DNA from 4 places in the Marisediminitalea sp. genome. Region 2 is predicted to be linked to each of the others. Evidence: predicted binding sites of a transcription regulator. Region 2 holds the regulator's gene; each other region holds the start of a gene.
The links. Region 2 encodes sigma-54, which starts transcription at its own class of promoters, with help from an activator protein. Its sites were predicted from a motif close to GTTGGCACGNNNNTNGNNT; they were not measured.
Positions count from the first base shown of each region.

Region 1: a site for sigma-54 is predicted at 2,125-2,143, ahead of AC4MRN_RS04890 (kinase). Genes of this name have one in related genera too.
Region 3: a site for sigma-54 is predicted at 2,005-2,023, ahead of AC4MRN_RS15325 (DUF2726 domain-containing protein). Genes of this name have one in related genera too.
Region 4: a site for sigma-54 is predicted at 1,668-1,686, ahead of AC4MRN_RS01185 (CmpA/NrtA family ABC transporter substrate-binding protein). Genes of this name have one in related genera too.

Region 1 covers NZ_CFIDRX010000021.1:28,924-32,071, reverse strand. The annotation lists gene AC4MRN_RS04900 (glycosyltransferase family protein) at 1-348, opposite strand, end outside; gene AC4MRN_RS04895 (HAD-IIB family hydrolase) at 357-1,181, opposite strand; gene AC4MRN_RS04890 (kinase) at 1,178-2,065, opposite strand; gene cmoB (tRNA 5-methoxyuridine(34)/uridine 5-oxyacetic acid(34) synthase CmoB) at 2,349-3,148, opposite strand, start outside.
Region 2 covers NZ_CFIDRX010000069.1:9,524-12,671, forward strand. The annotation lists gene rapZ (RNase adapter RapZ) at 1-120, opposite strand, end outside; gene ptsN (PTS IIA-like nitrogen regulatory protein PtsN) at 151-600, opposite strand; gene hpf (ribosome hibernation promoting factor) at 613-900, opposite strand; gene AC4MRN_RS10625 (RNA polymerase factor sigma-54) at 925-2,403, opposite strand; gene lptB (LPS export ABC transporter ATP-binding protein) at 2,472-3,148, opposite strand, start outside.
Region 3 covers NZ_CFIDRX010000134.1:7,970-11,117, reverse strand. The annotation lists gene AC4MRN_RS15335 (hypothetical protein) at 1-859, shown strand, start outside; gene AC4MRN_RS15330 (hypothetical protein) at 859-1,293, shown strand; gene AC4MRN_RS15325 (DUF2726 domain-containing protein) at 1,328-1,927, opposite strand; gene AC4MRN_RS15320 (hypothetical protein) at 2,045-2,455, opposite strand; gene AC4MRN_RS15315 (LysR family transcriptional regulator) at 2,586-3,148, opposite strand, start outside.
Region 4 covers NZ_CFIDRX010000004.1:14,381-17,528, reverse strand. The annotation lists gene AC4MRN_RS01190 (ABC transporter permease) at 1-30, opposite strand, end outside; gene AC4MRN_RS01185 (CmpA/NrtA family ABC transporter substrate-binding protein) at 128-1,453, opposite strand; gene AC4MRN_RS01180 (glycosyl transferase family protein) at 2,012-3,004, opposite strand; gene cobA (uroporphyrinogen-III C-methyltransferase) at 2,985-3,148, opposite strand, start outside.

The DNA of each region.
Region 1 (3,148 bases), on a different contig from region 2:
ATCAAGGGCCTGCAACTCTTCGTCGATGGCTTTTAAGCGCGGGCCGTCGTTCCATAAAATACGGTGATGTTGTGGCAGGCGTTTAAAAAAGCCCTGTGCGTGACGGTACTGATCGGCATCTGCGCGATCCAGACCGATTACAATTTCCGACAAATAAGGTACATCTACCAGTTCGTCGACGATATGGGATAGCGCTGGCCCTTCCAGTTCTGAAAACAGTGAAGGCAGAATCAGTGCCATCGGACGCTTTTGCGAGAATCGCAGCAACTCTGCTTCAAGCGCTTCTGTTGAGCGGCTTGCCAGGTTGTGTAACGTGGTAACTACACCGTTTTGATAAAAATCGGCCATGTGTCCTCCTAATCTTTCAATGAAAGCAATTGTGTGAGCATTTCTGTCCAGCCTTCAGGGCCGAGTAAGGTGCTGGTATAAACATTATCTTTTTTATTGAGGGCAGGAGGCTGATGGGTGGGAGAGGCAATGCGTACTGCAATATCCGCCGCTTCCATCATCGCAATGTCGTTTTTGCCGTCGCCCAGTGCCAATGACGTGACATCGGTTGCGGTTTGACGACGATATTCCTCCATAAACCAGCGCAGGGCTTTACCTTTGGTACACTCACCAGAAATGTGAATAAATCTGCCACCTTCAAGCGGTGTGGCACCGCGTTCTTTCACGGCTTGTAAAAACGCTTGTTTCCTGTCTTCTGTGCCAAGCCAAAGCACGGGTTCGCCATATTGACGTTTCGCAGCCAGTTGCGCGTCTTCTTCGCTCAAACCAGTTGCGTCCATAATTTCCTGAACCGACATTTCGCTGAAATGTGTGAATTCTGCTGCAAAATCGGCTTTTACTAACTCAAGTAGTTTCAGCCAGTAACCTTTGGACGATATAAACGACTTACACCAAAAGCCGTCCTGCCAGGTAGTACCCGCAGGCTTTTGCTCAAAAAAGCCGTGGGGAATAAATGCAGCGGCACCATTTTCAATAATAAACGGGCCTTTCAGACCTATTTTTTCGCGCAGCTCAACCATTTCCAGAAACGTTTTACTGGTGTTCGGGATCACGGGCGTGCCCTGCGTTTTTAACTTATCCAACGTGGGGACGGCGGCGGCAAAACTGTATGTATGGTGATCGAGCAATGTGCCGTCCATGTCGGTAAAAATCACAGTGTCTGACTGTTTCATTCAACTACCTTTTCTCTTTTTTGTTCTACTTGTTGTATTTGGCGCTGTGCATCCAGGTGAAACACATAATCACACTTTGCCGGCAAAGTGGCTAATCCATGTTCAGTTAAGCGCTGATAATGCTGTATAAAACGCGCTATCTGTTGGTCTGACATAATACCGGGATGGTCGCTGCCAACACGGGCGGCTAATTTGTGCTCTTGCTCTGTACGCCATTGATACACCTGATCGAACGACGGCGCTTTTAACATAACCCAGCTTTGCATTCGGGCATACAGTGGTACGTAGTGATTAGCGAGCTGACGATTAACAAAACGGCGCCAGATGCCCAATGAATCTTCTTCTTTCTCTAGGGTGTTCACTGGCACCGAAAGCGCCGCCTCGGCTTGTGGCATAACACCCCAGCACCATCCTTCCATCAATACAATGTCAACCGGGGTATTCACCACAGGCCATTCTGTAACGGGAAAAGGATTATCAATTGCTTTGTTGAATCGAGGGATGGAGGCCGTGCCGTAAAGACCAAGCTGTTCGTACGTTTTTAAAGCCAGCCTTGTGTCGTGGGTACCAGGCACGCCGCGGGTAGCCAGCAATGGGTGAACTTTTACCGCCAACGCATTGCGGCTGGACTGGTCCAGATAGAAATCATCCATCGACAGAGACACGACTTTCAGGTTTTTATGCTGTGAAAGGTAATACACTAAGAAGTCACACAGCGTTGATTTTCCAGACCCCTGGCAGCCGTTGATGCCAACGAAATAGGGACTCTTTGCACCAATTTGGTGCTCTGCTAAATCCTCAGCTAATGGAATGAACCATTTTTGTGCGATGTCTTTGTAGCTTTCCGGGAGCTGATGTTCTTCAAGAAATAAAGAAATATCCATGGCGCTGCCTTATTTTATGAGCTGATAGCACAGTTTCTAAGGTGATTAGTTAATGATGCCTACAACATCTGTGCCAAAGTTAGATAAAACCCGATCGTACAGCGATGAATAATGAGCCAAATGCCAGTGTTGCACAAAAATTGGTCGTTTGCAGTGGTTGGTGAAGAAATATTTGTCGAATTGCTTGTCGCGCCACAGAATAAAAGCCACATCGACAAGTGTGGGCTGTGTAAAATTTACAACAAAGCGGCCAGTTTTTGTTGGCACAGGCCGCTTTAAGGATTTACTTCTTTGTTGCTGTGATCACGGCGCGAGTAGGGGCAGGATAACCTTCGATAGTTTTGCTGTGATCATTGGGGTCGAGAAAGTCGACCAGAGAGTGGTTTGTCATCCAGGGTGTGGCACGCTGCTCTTCAATAGACGTAACACTGACATCGACGGTTTTACAGTCGACGAATCCAAGGCGCGTCAACCATACTTTTAACGCCTCGCAACTCGGCAGGAACCACACGTTACGCATTTGCGCATAACGTTCTCCGGCCATCAGTACCGTGTTCTCATCACCGTCGACAACCAGGGTTTCCAATACTAATTGCCCGCCTGGCTTGAGCTGGTCCTTCAATTGTTGCAGAAACAACATGGGATCTTTGCGGTGATATAGTACACCCATGGAAAACACTGTATCAAACGCCTTTAGCGGCTGCATTTGTTCAATACCCAGAGGTAACAAGTGTACTGGCGCGTCGCCAATGAAGTGTTTAGTCGCCAGAAACTGAATAAGGAACAGCTGTGTGGGGTCAATGCCGTAAACATTAGCTGCGCCTTCTCCGCGCATACGCCACAGGTGATAACCACTTCCACAGCCAACATCCAGCACCTGTTTCCCTGCCAGCGGCGCAATATGGGGCTTTACCCGATCCCACTTCCAGTCAGAACGCCATTCGGTGTCGATATGAATGCCATGGATATGGAACGGGCCTTTTCGCCAGGGCATAAATTGCTTCAGTAAACCTTCAATGTGTTTCTGTTGATATTCAGACACCGGGGCATTGTTGTTTACTGTGACGCTGTTTAACAGGTCAA
Region 2 (3,148 bases):
GAGCGTCGGAAGCAGGTTAACCGGAATATTGTCGACGCAGTAATAGCCCAGATCTTCCAGTGCGCGCAATGCGACGGATTTACCTGAGCCAGATCGCCCGCTGATGATGATGAGTTTCATGTGTAGCCTGGTTCCTTGTTAGCCAGTGTATCAACCATCACACAGAGCTGCGATTACCTCTTCTTTGGTCTCGGCGCCGCGGATAGCTTTAATAATCTCTTTTTGACTGAGTTTACCTGCGATTGTTGCCAAAGTCTGCAAGTGGCCTTCCGTTTGATTTTCAGGTACCAGAATGGCAAAGAAAATATCGACCGGTTTGTCGTCAATGGCGTCGAAGTTGATAGCTGGGGTAGTCGTAACCACAACCGCCGTGACTTTGGTTAATTCAGGTAAGCGACCGTGGGGCAGGGCTATACCGTTGCCAATACCCGTACTGCCCACCTTCTCCCGGCCAAGCAGCGCGCTCAGCACGGCTTCTTTTTCGACTTCGGGATTTGTCTGAGCAGCAATGTCGCTGATGATTTCAAGAATTCGCTTCTTGCTATTGCACTGAACCGCACACTCGGTGCGGTCCAGGCTCACTAACGCTTGTATATTCATAAGGTTGGTGACTTAATGTTTTTTGAGTTTTTCCTTATGCTTGATAACCTGGCGATCCAGTTTGTCTACCATGCTATCAATTGCTGCATACATATCGGAGTCTTCAGACGAAGCAAACACTTCTGCACCACTGAGGTGAACGGTGGCTTCAGCTTTTTGATTCAATTTTTCTACGTTAAGGATCACATGTACATTGGATATGTGATCAAAGTGTCGCTCCAGCTTACTGAATTTAGTATCAACATAATTACGCAAAGAATCGGTTATCTCGACGTGATGACCAGTCAGATTAATTTGCATAGTTCGTCTTCCTTATATTTCGGCCTAAATTAGGCTCTTGCGTTGGTTAGACGGTGGAATCGAAAGTGATTCCCGGTATTTTGCTATTGTCCGCCGGGCAACTTTAATGCCTTGATCAGCCAACAATTGAGCAATCTTGCTATCGCTGAGCGGTTTACTGGGTTTTTCTGCGGCAACCAGTTTCTTAATTAATGCACGGATTGCAGTCGACGAACACTCGCCGCCTGACTCAGTGGCAACGTGGCTCGAGAAAAAGTACTTCAACTCAAAAATACCACGCGGTGTGTGCATGTATTTTTGAGTCGTAACACGCGAGATGGTCGACTCGTGCATGTCTACCATTTCCGCAACGTCATTCAGTACCATGGGCTTCATCATTTCCGGCCCGTGCTCAAAAAAGCCAAGTTGCTGTTGCACAATACAATTAGCAACTTTCATCAGCGTTTCGTTACGCGACTCCAGGCTCTTAATGAACCATTTTGCTTCTTGCATGTGCGAGCGTATAAATTGTGAATCTGAACTGTTTCTCGCCTGGCGACTCATGGCCGCATACTGCTGATTTACACTCAGCTTCGGTAAACTGTCCGGGTTGAGTTCAACTACCCAACGGCCATTGCGTTTGGTTACCGACACATCCGGGATCACGTATTCAGGCTCTTTGGTAATCAAGGCACTGCCGGGACGCGGGTTCAGTGTTTGTAACAAGCGCATGGCTTCGCGCAAATCGTCTTCTTTCAGACGCGATTTACGCATAAGGGTTCGATAATCTTTGCTGCCAAGCAGGTCGGCGTATTCTTCGATTAGCAGTTTGGCTTCGTTCAGCCAGGGGGTGTCATCTGCGAATTGTTTTAGCTGGACCAGCAAACATTCCTGAGGCGTGCGCGAGCCTGACCCAATCGGGTCGAACATTTGAATGCGTTTAAGGACACATTCCACCTCGTCCAATTCAACCAGTTCTTCCATCTCATCTTCAGTATTAACGCTCTGAAGGATATCGTCCAGGCTAACTGTTAAATAACCTGATTCGTCGATTGAGTCGATGATGGCGATGGCAATAGCGCGATCCACGTCACTAAAGGGTGTTAAGCGCATTTGCCACAGCAAATGGTCTTGAATGTTGTCGGTGGTTTCACCCTGGAAAATTTGTTCGTCGTCGTTGGACGCGGGGCCAGGAGCGGGCGCAGAGCCTGCTGAATAGTACTCATCCCAGGTGCTGTCGATGGGTAATTCGTCGGGCAGCTCGTTTTTTTCTAATGCTTCGTTGGTATCCAGGCTTTCGCTACTTGCACTGGGCTGCACGTCGTTGTCGGCATCCAGATTGCTCTTTTCGATAGTGTCGTTGTCGCTGCCTTCATCAACTTCCAGCAACGGGTTGGCGTCCAGCGCTTCCTGAATTTCCTGTTGTAAGTCCAACGTAGAAAGTTGCAGCAGTTTAATCGCCTGCTGCAACTGCGGCGTCATGGTAAGTTGTTGACTAAATTTGAGTTGTAAAGATGGTTTCATCTACTTCTTTTCTTAACGCCCTGTTATTGGATGGGGTAACGCATCAAGCTTTTTCATGTTTACCTTAACTATAGCCTGAATTGCTCACCCAGGTATACATCCTTCACTTTTTGATTACTCAAAACCTGTTCAGCGGTGCCTTGTGCAATAAGTTCACCCTGACTCACTATGTACGCTTTTTCACATACATCAAGGGTTTCGCGCACGTTGTGATCGGTAATCAAAATACCGATGTCTCGGTCGCGTAAATGCTGAATGATCTTCTTTATATCATTAACCGAAATTGGGTCAACACCTGCAAAGGGTTCATCCAGTAAAATAAACTTCGGGTTAGCGGCCAGAGCCCGGGCAATCTCTACACGGCGGCGTTCTCCACCCGACAAACTCATCCCTGTACTATTACGTATATGGTTAATATTGAATTCATCAAGCAGGGCATCGGCTTCATTTTGCCGTTGCTCTGCATTTAAATCTTTACGGGTTTGCAAAATGGCCATGATGTTGTCGAACACGCTGAGCTTGCGGAAGATCGACGCTTCCTGCGGTAAATAGCCAATACCGTGGCGGGCCCGTTCGTGCATTGGATGGCGTGTAAGGTCCATATCGCCGATGCGAATATCGCCTTTATCCAGCGGTACCAAACCCACAATCATGTAAAAGGTCGTGGTTTTACCTGCACCGTTGGGGCCAAGTAAACCCACAATCTGGCCAGTAGAGACTTCTACACTTACATCCCTTACAACCT
Region 3 (3,148 bases), on a different contig from region 2:
GCCCTTTTACCATTATTCCGATGTGCTGGATGTCGGCTTTGCTTATGCCTGGCTCTCTCCTCCGCAACAACTCTACAGCGCCTTTTTGTTTAACCAGTACGAAGGACTGAGCGGTATTCACCGGTTTTCTCTGGGTCAGGTAAGCGGTGCGATTGAGCTTTACACCGGTCGTTACAATGGGAATACGAGCTTTCAACAAAAGCGTTATCCCACTGACATCGATAATTTGCAGGGCGTGGTTTTCAATGCCATTGTGGGGAATCACCTTAAACTTCGGTCTTCGTATATCACCGCTGATTTTGCGTTGGATTTAGAAGAAATTACAGAATTCGCCAATCTTCTGCGAGGTGCCGGGTTTGTGCAGAGTGCCAACTCGCTTACCATGGAGGGCGAATTTGATATTTATCAGTTAGGCGCGATTTACGAAGAGTTCGACTATCATTTGGCCTGGGAATGGATGAAGATTACGTCCAATACCATTTTGGCGCCTAACATTGCCAGTTACTACGTTCAGGGTGGCTATATATTCGATTCGGTTACAGCCCACATAACATTTGCAAATCTCATTACTTCAGAAGTTGAGCCAGTCAATGAAATACCGTTTGGTGTTAACCCCGGGCTGGATCAATTATTCATTGCGTATAACACCACGCTGCAGCGTACCAAGGCGTCTGATTTAAAGAGTCTGACCCTTGGCGTAAGATGGGACGCGGGCGTAAATGTGGCATTTAAAGCTGAAGTAAGTCATTATCAGGGCGGAGTTGGTATTTCTACTTTTGAGCCACTCTCTGAAAGCGCAGCAAGTGCGTTTGATGAGCGGGCGAACTTGTATCAATTTGGAATGGAGTTTGTGTTCTGATGCGATATTTTATGAAGTTGTCATTGATACTGGTATGTTGGGGGGCAATAGGCTCCGGTGAGAGCGCGGCTGAAAGCCGGGATGTGGTGGTTGTTGCTAACGTCGAAAATAAAAATATCCGGCTGGACAAGCGCGAAGTCAGAAACTTGTTTATGGGTAACACTATTGACGTGGTGCTAGAGCCGGTGTCGCTACCGCCTGAAACCTTAACCCGAGCGGTATTTAATACCAAAATCATTGGTCTGACGGAGTCTAGGATCCAGTCGTACTGGTCGCAAATGCGTTTTAGTGGGCGTTCAAAGCCGCCAAAGGAAATGCAGGATGTCGAGAATTTACTGGCGTATATTTCAACGCATAAAGGCACGGTGGCATTTTTCCCTGCCGACGTACCTATTCCGGATCATTTAACTGTTGTTTATCAAACCAGGCAATAACCAGTGTGGTATTGCCTGGAGGGTATTGTTGAGTTTAAGCAGCGACCTGCTGACCACCTGCTTGACGGCTTGAGCGAACCGGGCGGGTAGGGCGCTTCGGCGCTGGTGGATTCATCTTACTGGCGTCCAGTTTAGCCTGCTGTTTACGCAAAGGCAGTAACTTGGTTTCAACGCATTCACGCACTTCTTCTACCGAATAGCCTGATTTCACTTTGAACCGCGCATGGGGAATGCCAGCTGCATCCAGTGCGCCGCTTACAAACCAGTCGCGCTGGGTTTTATAACCTTCTTTGCCTTGCTTGTGCACTAAATCAATAGCCAGCACCGGCGTCATGTCGTCACGACGACACAACACAAAATCGAGTTGTTTACTGCCTGCACGTAGCAGAGCCTGACGCGCCTGACGCTTGTTCGCTGAATTGCGCACCGCCAGTAAGTCGTTAAGTCGCACACGTGAAACAATGCGAAATTCCCGGCCAACGGCTTGTTCAAGCAAATTAATAAACGTGTGTTCTACCTGAGTAAACAGTTGCTGCTTTTTACGGAAAGGAAAACTCACACCGTGATCAGCGAGCTTAAGCGCACCAATCGCAACAACAATCAGTAACATAAATAAGACAATGGCAAGTTCCATAATTTCCTCAATGTGTATCAGTCCGAAGTGTCAAAAAAATGACTTTTCCGGCGCCGTTATCGAACGTATTGAAGAAATTGCAAAGGCAATGCCAATAATGATAGGAGAGGTTAAGGGCTATTCCGCAGCTGATGATTCGGTGGAGGTTTGGGTGTCAGCAACTACTAAAATATCGATTTGTGCACCCTCACCGTCGGGGGATACCACCACGCGAACGTCACCTGCGTCATTGGTTAACAGGATTCTGGCGTTGTGTTCGCCTTTCAGGTGCAGGTCAGGCATCAGTGCCAGATAAAATGCAACCAGTGCATCGGTAGAGTCATTTACGAAATACACCATAGACGCAGGCATCTGTGCGTCAAAACGCTGACACTGACGCGCTTCTTCATGAATTTTAACGGCATAAAAAGATGCTGGGCACGTCGTGATATCAGGCTGTGACTCAGGGGCCGACGTTGCGTGAGCAGACATGCTCAGCGTCATCATCGAAAAGCCCAGGGCAGAAAGTAGGTACCGGCGCATAGTCATGTAGGTCGTCATGTATCGAAAATTGGTCGTACTCACACTATAGGAGAGCAAGCGTCGACTGGCAATGCCTTACCATTCACAAAGGGTATACGTTCGAGTGGTTAGGTATAGCGCCAACGGGAGCGGGATATCAGATGTTCGTAGTATCGGGACCAATATCATTCAGCATACTTACCAGCCAGTCAGCGAATGCTTTTAATCGCGGAGATAACTGCTGTCTAGAGGGATACAGTAAATTTACTGGCATAGCGGGCGCTTCGAACTCTTCTAAAACGCGAATAAGACGACCATTGGCAATCTCTTGCTCTACACCGACAATGGGGAGCTGAGCTATTCCCAAGCCGTTCAGGCAGGCAGAATAATAGGCTTCTGTCCCATTTACCGCGATGGCACTTGGCATGGTGAGGGTGTGAGTGCCGTCAACAGTAGTATATTCAAACTCGCCGGCACGCTGACTCAGTGAGTGGGAATAATCAATCAATTTGTGATGCTGCAGATCTTCCAGCGTTTTCGGAATACCGAAGCGCATTGCATAAGACTGACTTAGACAGTTTACAACGCGGTAGCGCAACAGCGGTCTGGCAATCAGGCTGCTGTCTGCTAAATCGCCCACTCTGATCACACAGTCAATGCCTTCTTTAATCATATCAATGCGGTGATCGTAGCTGCTGATGCGCAGTCTCAAATTGGGGT
Region 4 (3,148 bases), on a different contig from region 2:
CGGCATTAATAATTTCGGTACGTTAGACATAACACTCCCAAGTACATTTTTGCTTCGAATCTGGCCAATTTGACTAACAACGCTTGCTGATTTACTCATCAATGTAACCCTCTTTCATGGACACGGCTTATAGAACCGTGTCGCCTTTCAGACCGATGCTGAACTGTTCCAGGTACGCATTAGGTTTGGTACCGTCGAACGTTACGTCATCGATAAATTCAGTTTGCGGTGGCTTAAAGCCGGTTTCGGTTGCAAACTCAGGGAAGTCCGCCAGTGAGGCTTTGCCTTCAGCAATCAACGCTTTCGCAGCCTGGGCATAAATGTCAGGGCGATAAACTTTCTTGGCAGTTTCTTTGTACCAGTCATCAGACTTCGCTTCTGAGATCTGACCCCAGCGGCGCATTTGCGTCAGGTACCAGATTGCATCGCTGTAGTACGGATAAGTCGCGTTGTGACGGAAGAACACGTTAAAGTCAGGCACTTCGCGCTTGTCGCCTTTTTCGTACTCAAAGGTACCGGTCATGCTGTTTGCAATAACGTCTTCATCCGCACCAACATAGCTGCTCTTAGCCAGGATTTTCACGGCTTCAGGACGGTTTGCATTGTTGTTCGCATCCAGCCACATTGCAGCCCGGATCATCGCTTTTACCACGCGAATGTGTGTGTTCGGGTTTTCGTCAGCCCAGGCTTTGCTTACACCAAATACTTTTTCCGGGTTGTTTTTCCAGATTTCATAGTCAGTGATAACCGGTACACCAATACCTTTGAATACCGCTTGTTGGTTCCAAGGCTCACCTACGCAGTAGCCATAAATGGTACCGGCTTCCATAGTCGCGGGCATTTGTGGTGGAGGCGTTACAGACAACAGAGCCTGTGCGTCAATCTGACCAGACGTATCACCTTTGTGAGGCGCATAGTAACCAGGGTGAATACCACCAGCAGCTAACCAGTAACGGAGTTCGTAGTTATGGGTAGAAACCGGGAATACCATACCCATTTTGAAAGGCTTACCCGCACTGGCGTAGCTGTCTACAACCGGCTTCAGGTAATCAGCTTTAATTGGGTGAACAGGCTTGCCATCCTTTTGCGGAATGTGCTTTTCCATTTCTGCCCAGATATCATTCGAAACAGTAATACCGTTACCGTTCAGGTCCATACTGAACGCTGTGATAATGTGAGACTGCGTACCAAAACCAATTGTTGCACCCAATGGCTGACCTGCCAGCATGTGCGCGCCGTCCAGCTGACCGTCGATGACACGGTCAAGCAACACTTTCCAGTTCGCTTGCGCTTCCAGTGTTACATACAGGCCTTCGTCTTCGAAGTAACCTTTTTCATAAGCAATAGCCAGAGGTGCCATATCGGTCAGTTTGATGAAACCGAACTTCAGCTCTTCTTTTTCCGGCCAGCCAATGTCTTCCGCATTTGCGACACCAGACACTGAAGAAGCCATTACTGACGCAGCAATTACCAGTGAAGAGGTAATTTGTTTAAGCCTGGTTTTTAGTTGTTTGTGTAACATGTGCGTTCCTTAAACCAAAAAAAAAGCCCACCAGTAATGACTCATCATTACTGGCGGGCTTCGTTGCCTGTTTTCTGCTCTCTCATAAAGCAGAAACGAAAATAAGTTGTGTGCTTTAGCGTGCTAGCATTCGCTGACTTTACTAATACATAATTGGTGCCAAAATTTATAAATCAAACAAAGTCATAGACTTAACATTTTATCAACATATTTTGATTGACATTATTTGTGTCACGACGGTGCGTTTTGTACAAAAGCTGTGCAAAAAGACCAGCGCAAAGCAGAGGCAATGGATCAACATGGGGCGTGAGTTTGCACCGCGATCGCACGATCAACGTGCAAAAAATCGCGATGAACGTCCAGAATATCATCAAACCGTAGCGGGAACAGTCGCCAGGCAGGTTAAATTTGATGACGAATTTAGCACGGGATACAAAGCAAACTGCCGCAGTAAGCGGCAGTCAATTTATGGGATAAAGAATAAAGAAACTAACGTGCTTCGAATGGCAACCGTTGAGTATTGCGGCCTGCCCACATATCGCTGGCTCTGGTCGTCGCCTCAGGCAGTGCTATGTTTTCCAGTAACATCAGATAAGCCGACAAACTGGCGATGACCGCTTGTTCAGCGTAGTGGTGGTCTTGCTCTCCACGCCAAACAGCCAACATGGTTGATGTACTTACATCGCGCTCTTTCATCGACCAACCCGGTGAAGCAGGATAGATCACTTCACGGGTTTTACCGTCCCGGGTAAAATAGAGGTGAGTATCTCGCTCAGTGTTCACTTCTGGATCCCCGCCATCCCCCCGAAACACCAAAGATGCCTGCTCGAACGCTTCATTCACCACGGCATGACGTTCATCCAGATGCAGATGATAAACCCCCTGAACTGCAAATGGCGCATGGCTAGGGTTAAGTAAACGTGCCAAGGTATTAGCACAGGAACGCAAACCAAACAGTTCACGCAGCTTTATCAAACGGTCTAATTCAGGTAAGGCAATGCCTAAATCCAGATAACTAACGTTATAAACGGCCTGATGATTAACAGCTTGCTCGATGGATTGTGCAAGTGATAATCCCAGGTCAGGCAAAGCATGACTCGCGTAGAAACGTTTGGAACCGGGTTCAGATGCACCATGCAAACAAATATTCACGCCTTCCGATGCCAGTAACGCCGCACTGAACAAATACCAGGGGAGTTGTCTGCGCTTACCGGCATAGCAGCCGATATCAAGCTGCACCTGTAACCGGGATAAGTCTTTGGGTAAACGCTCGCGGCAAGCGCGAATGAAGGCAGTGAGTTCTTCGACAGATTCTTCTTGCATACGCAACAACATTAAGAACGCACCGGCTTGTTCCGGTGCAATGCTGTTGTCCAGTACGCGTCCCATGGCGTCATAGGCTTCGTCGAACGTCAGATGACGCGCACCCTTTTGCCCTTTGCCAAGGGCCTTAATATATTCGCTAAATGGCAAGCTTCTCATAAGATTGGTTAAGCAGCTCTAAAGAAACAGATTGGCGAGCATTGACCACATGCCCTATCACTACCAGTGCAGGGCCTGTCATGTTTGCTTGCGCAACGTGTTGAACTATATCGCTAATCGTCGCAGCGATGACCTGTTGTTGAT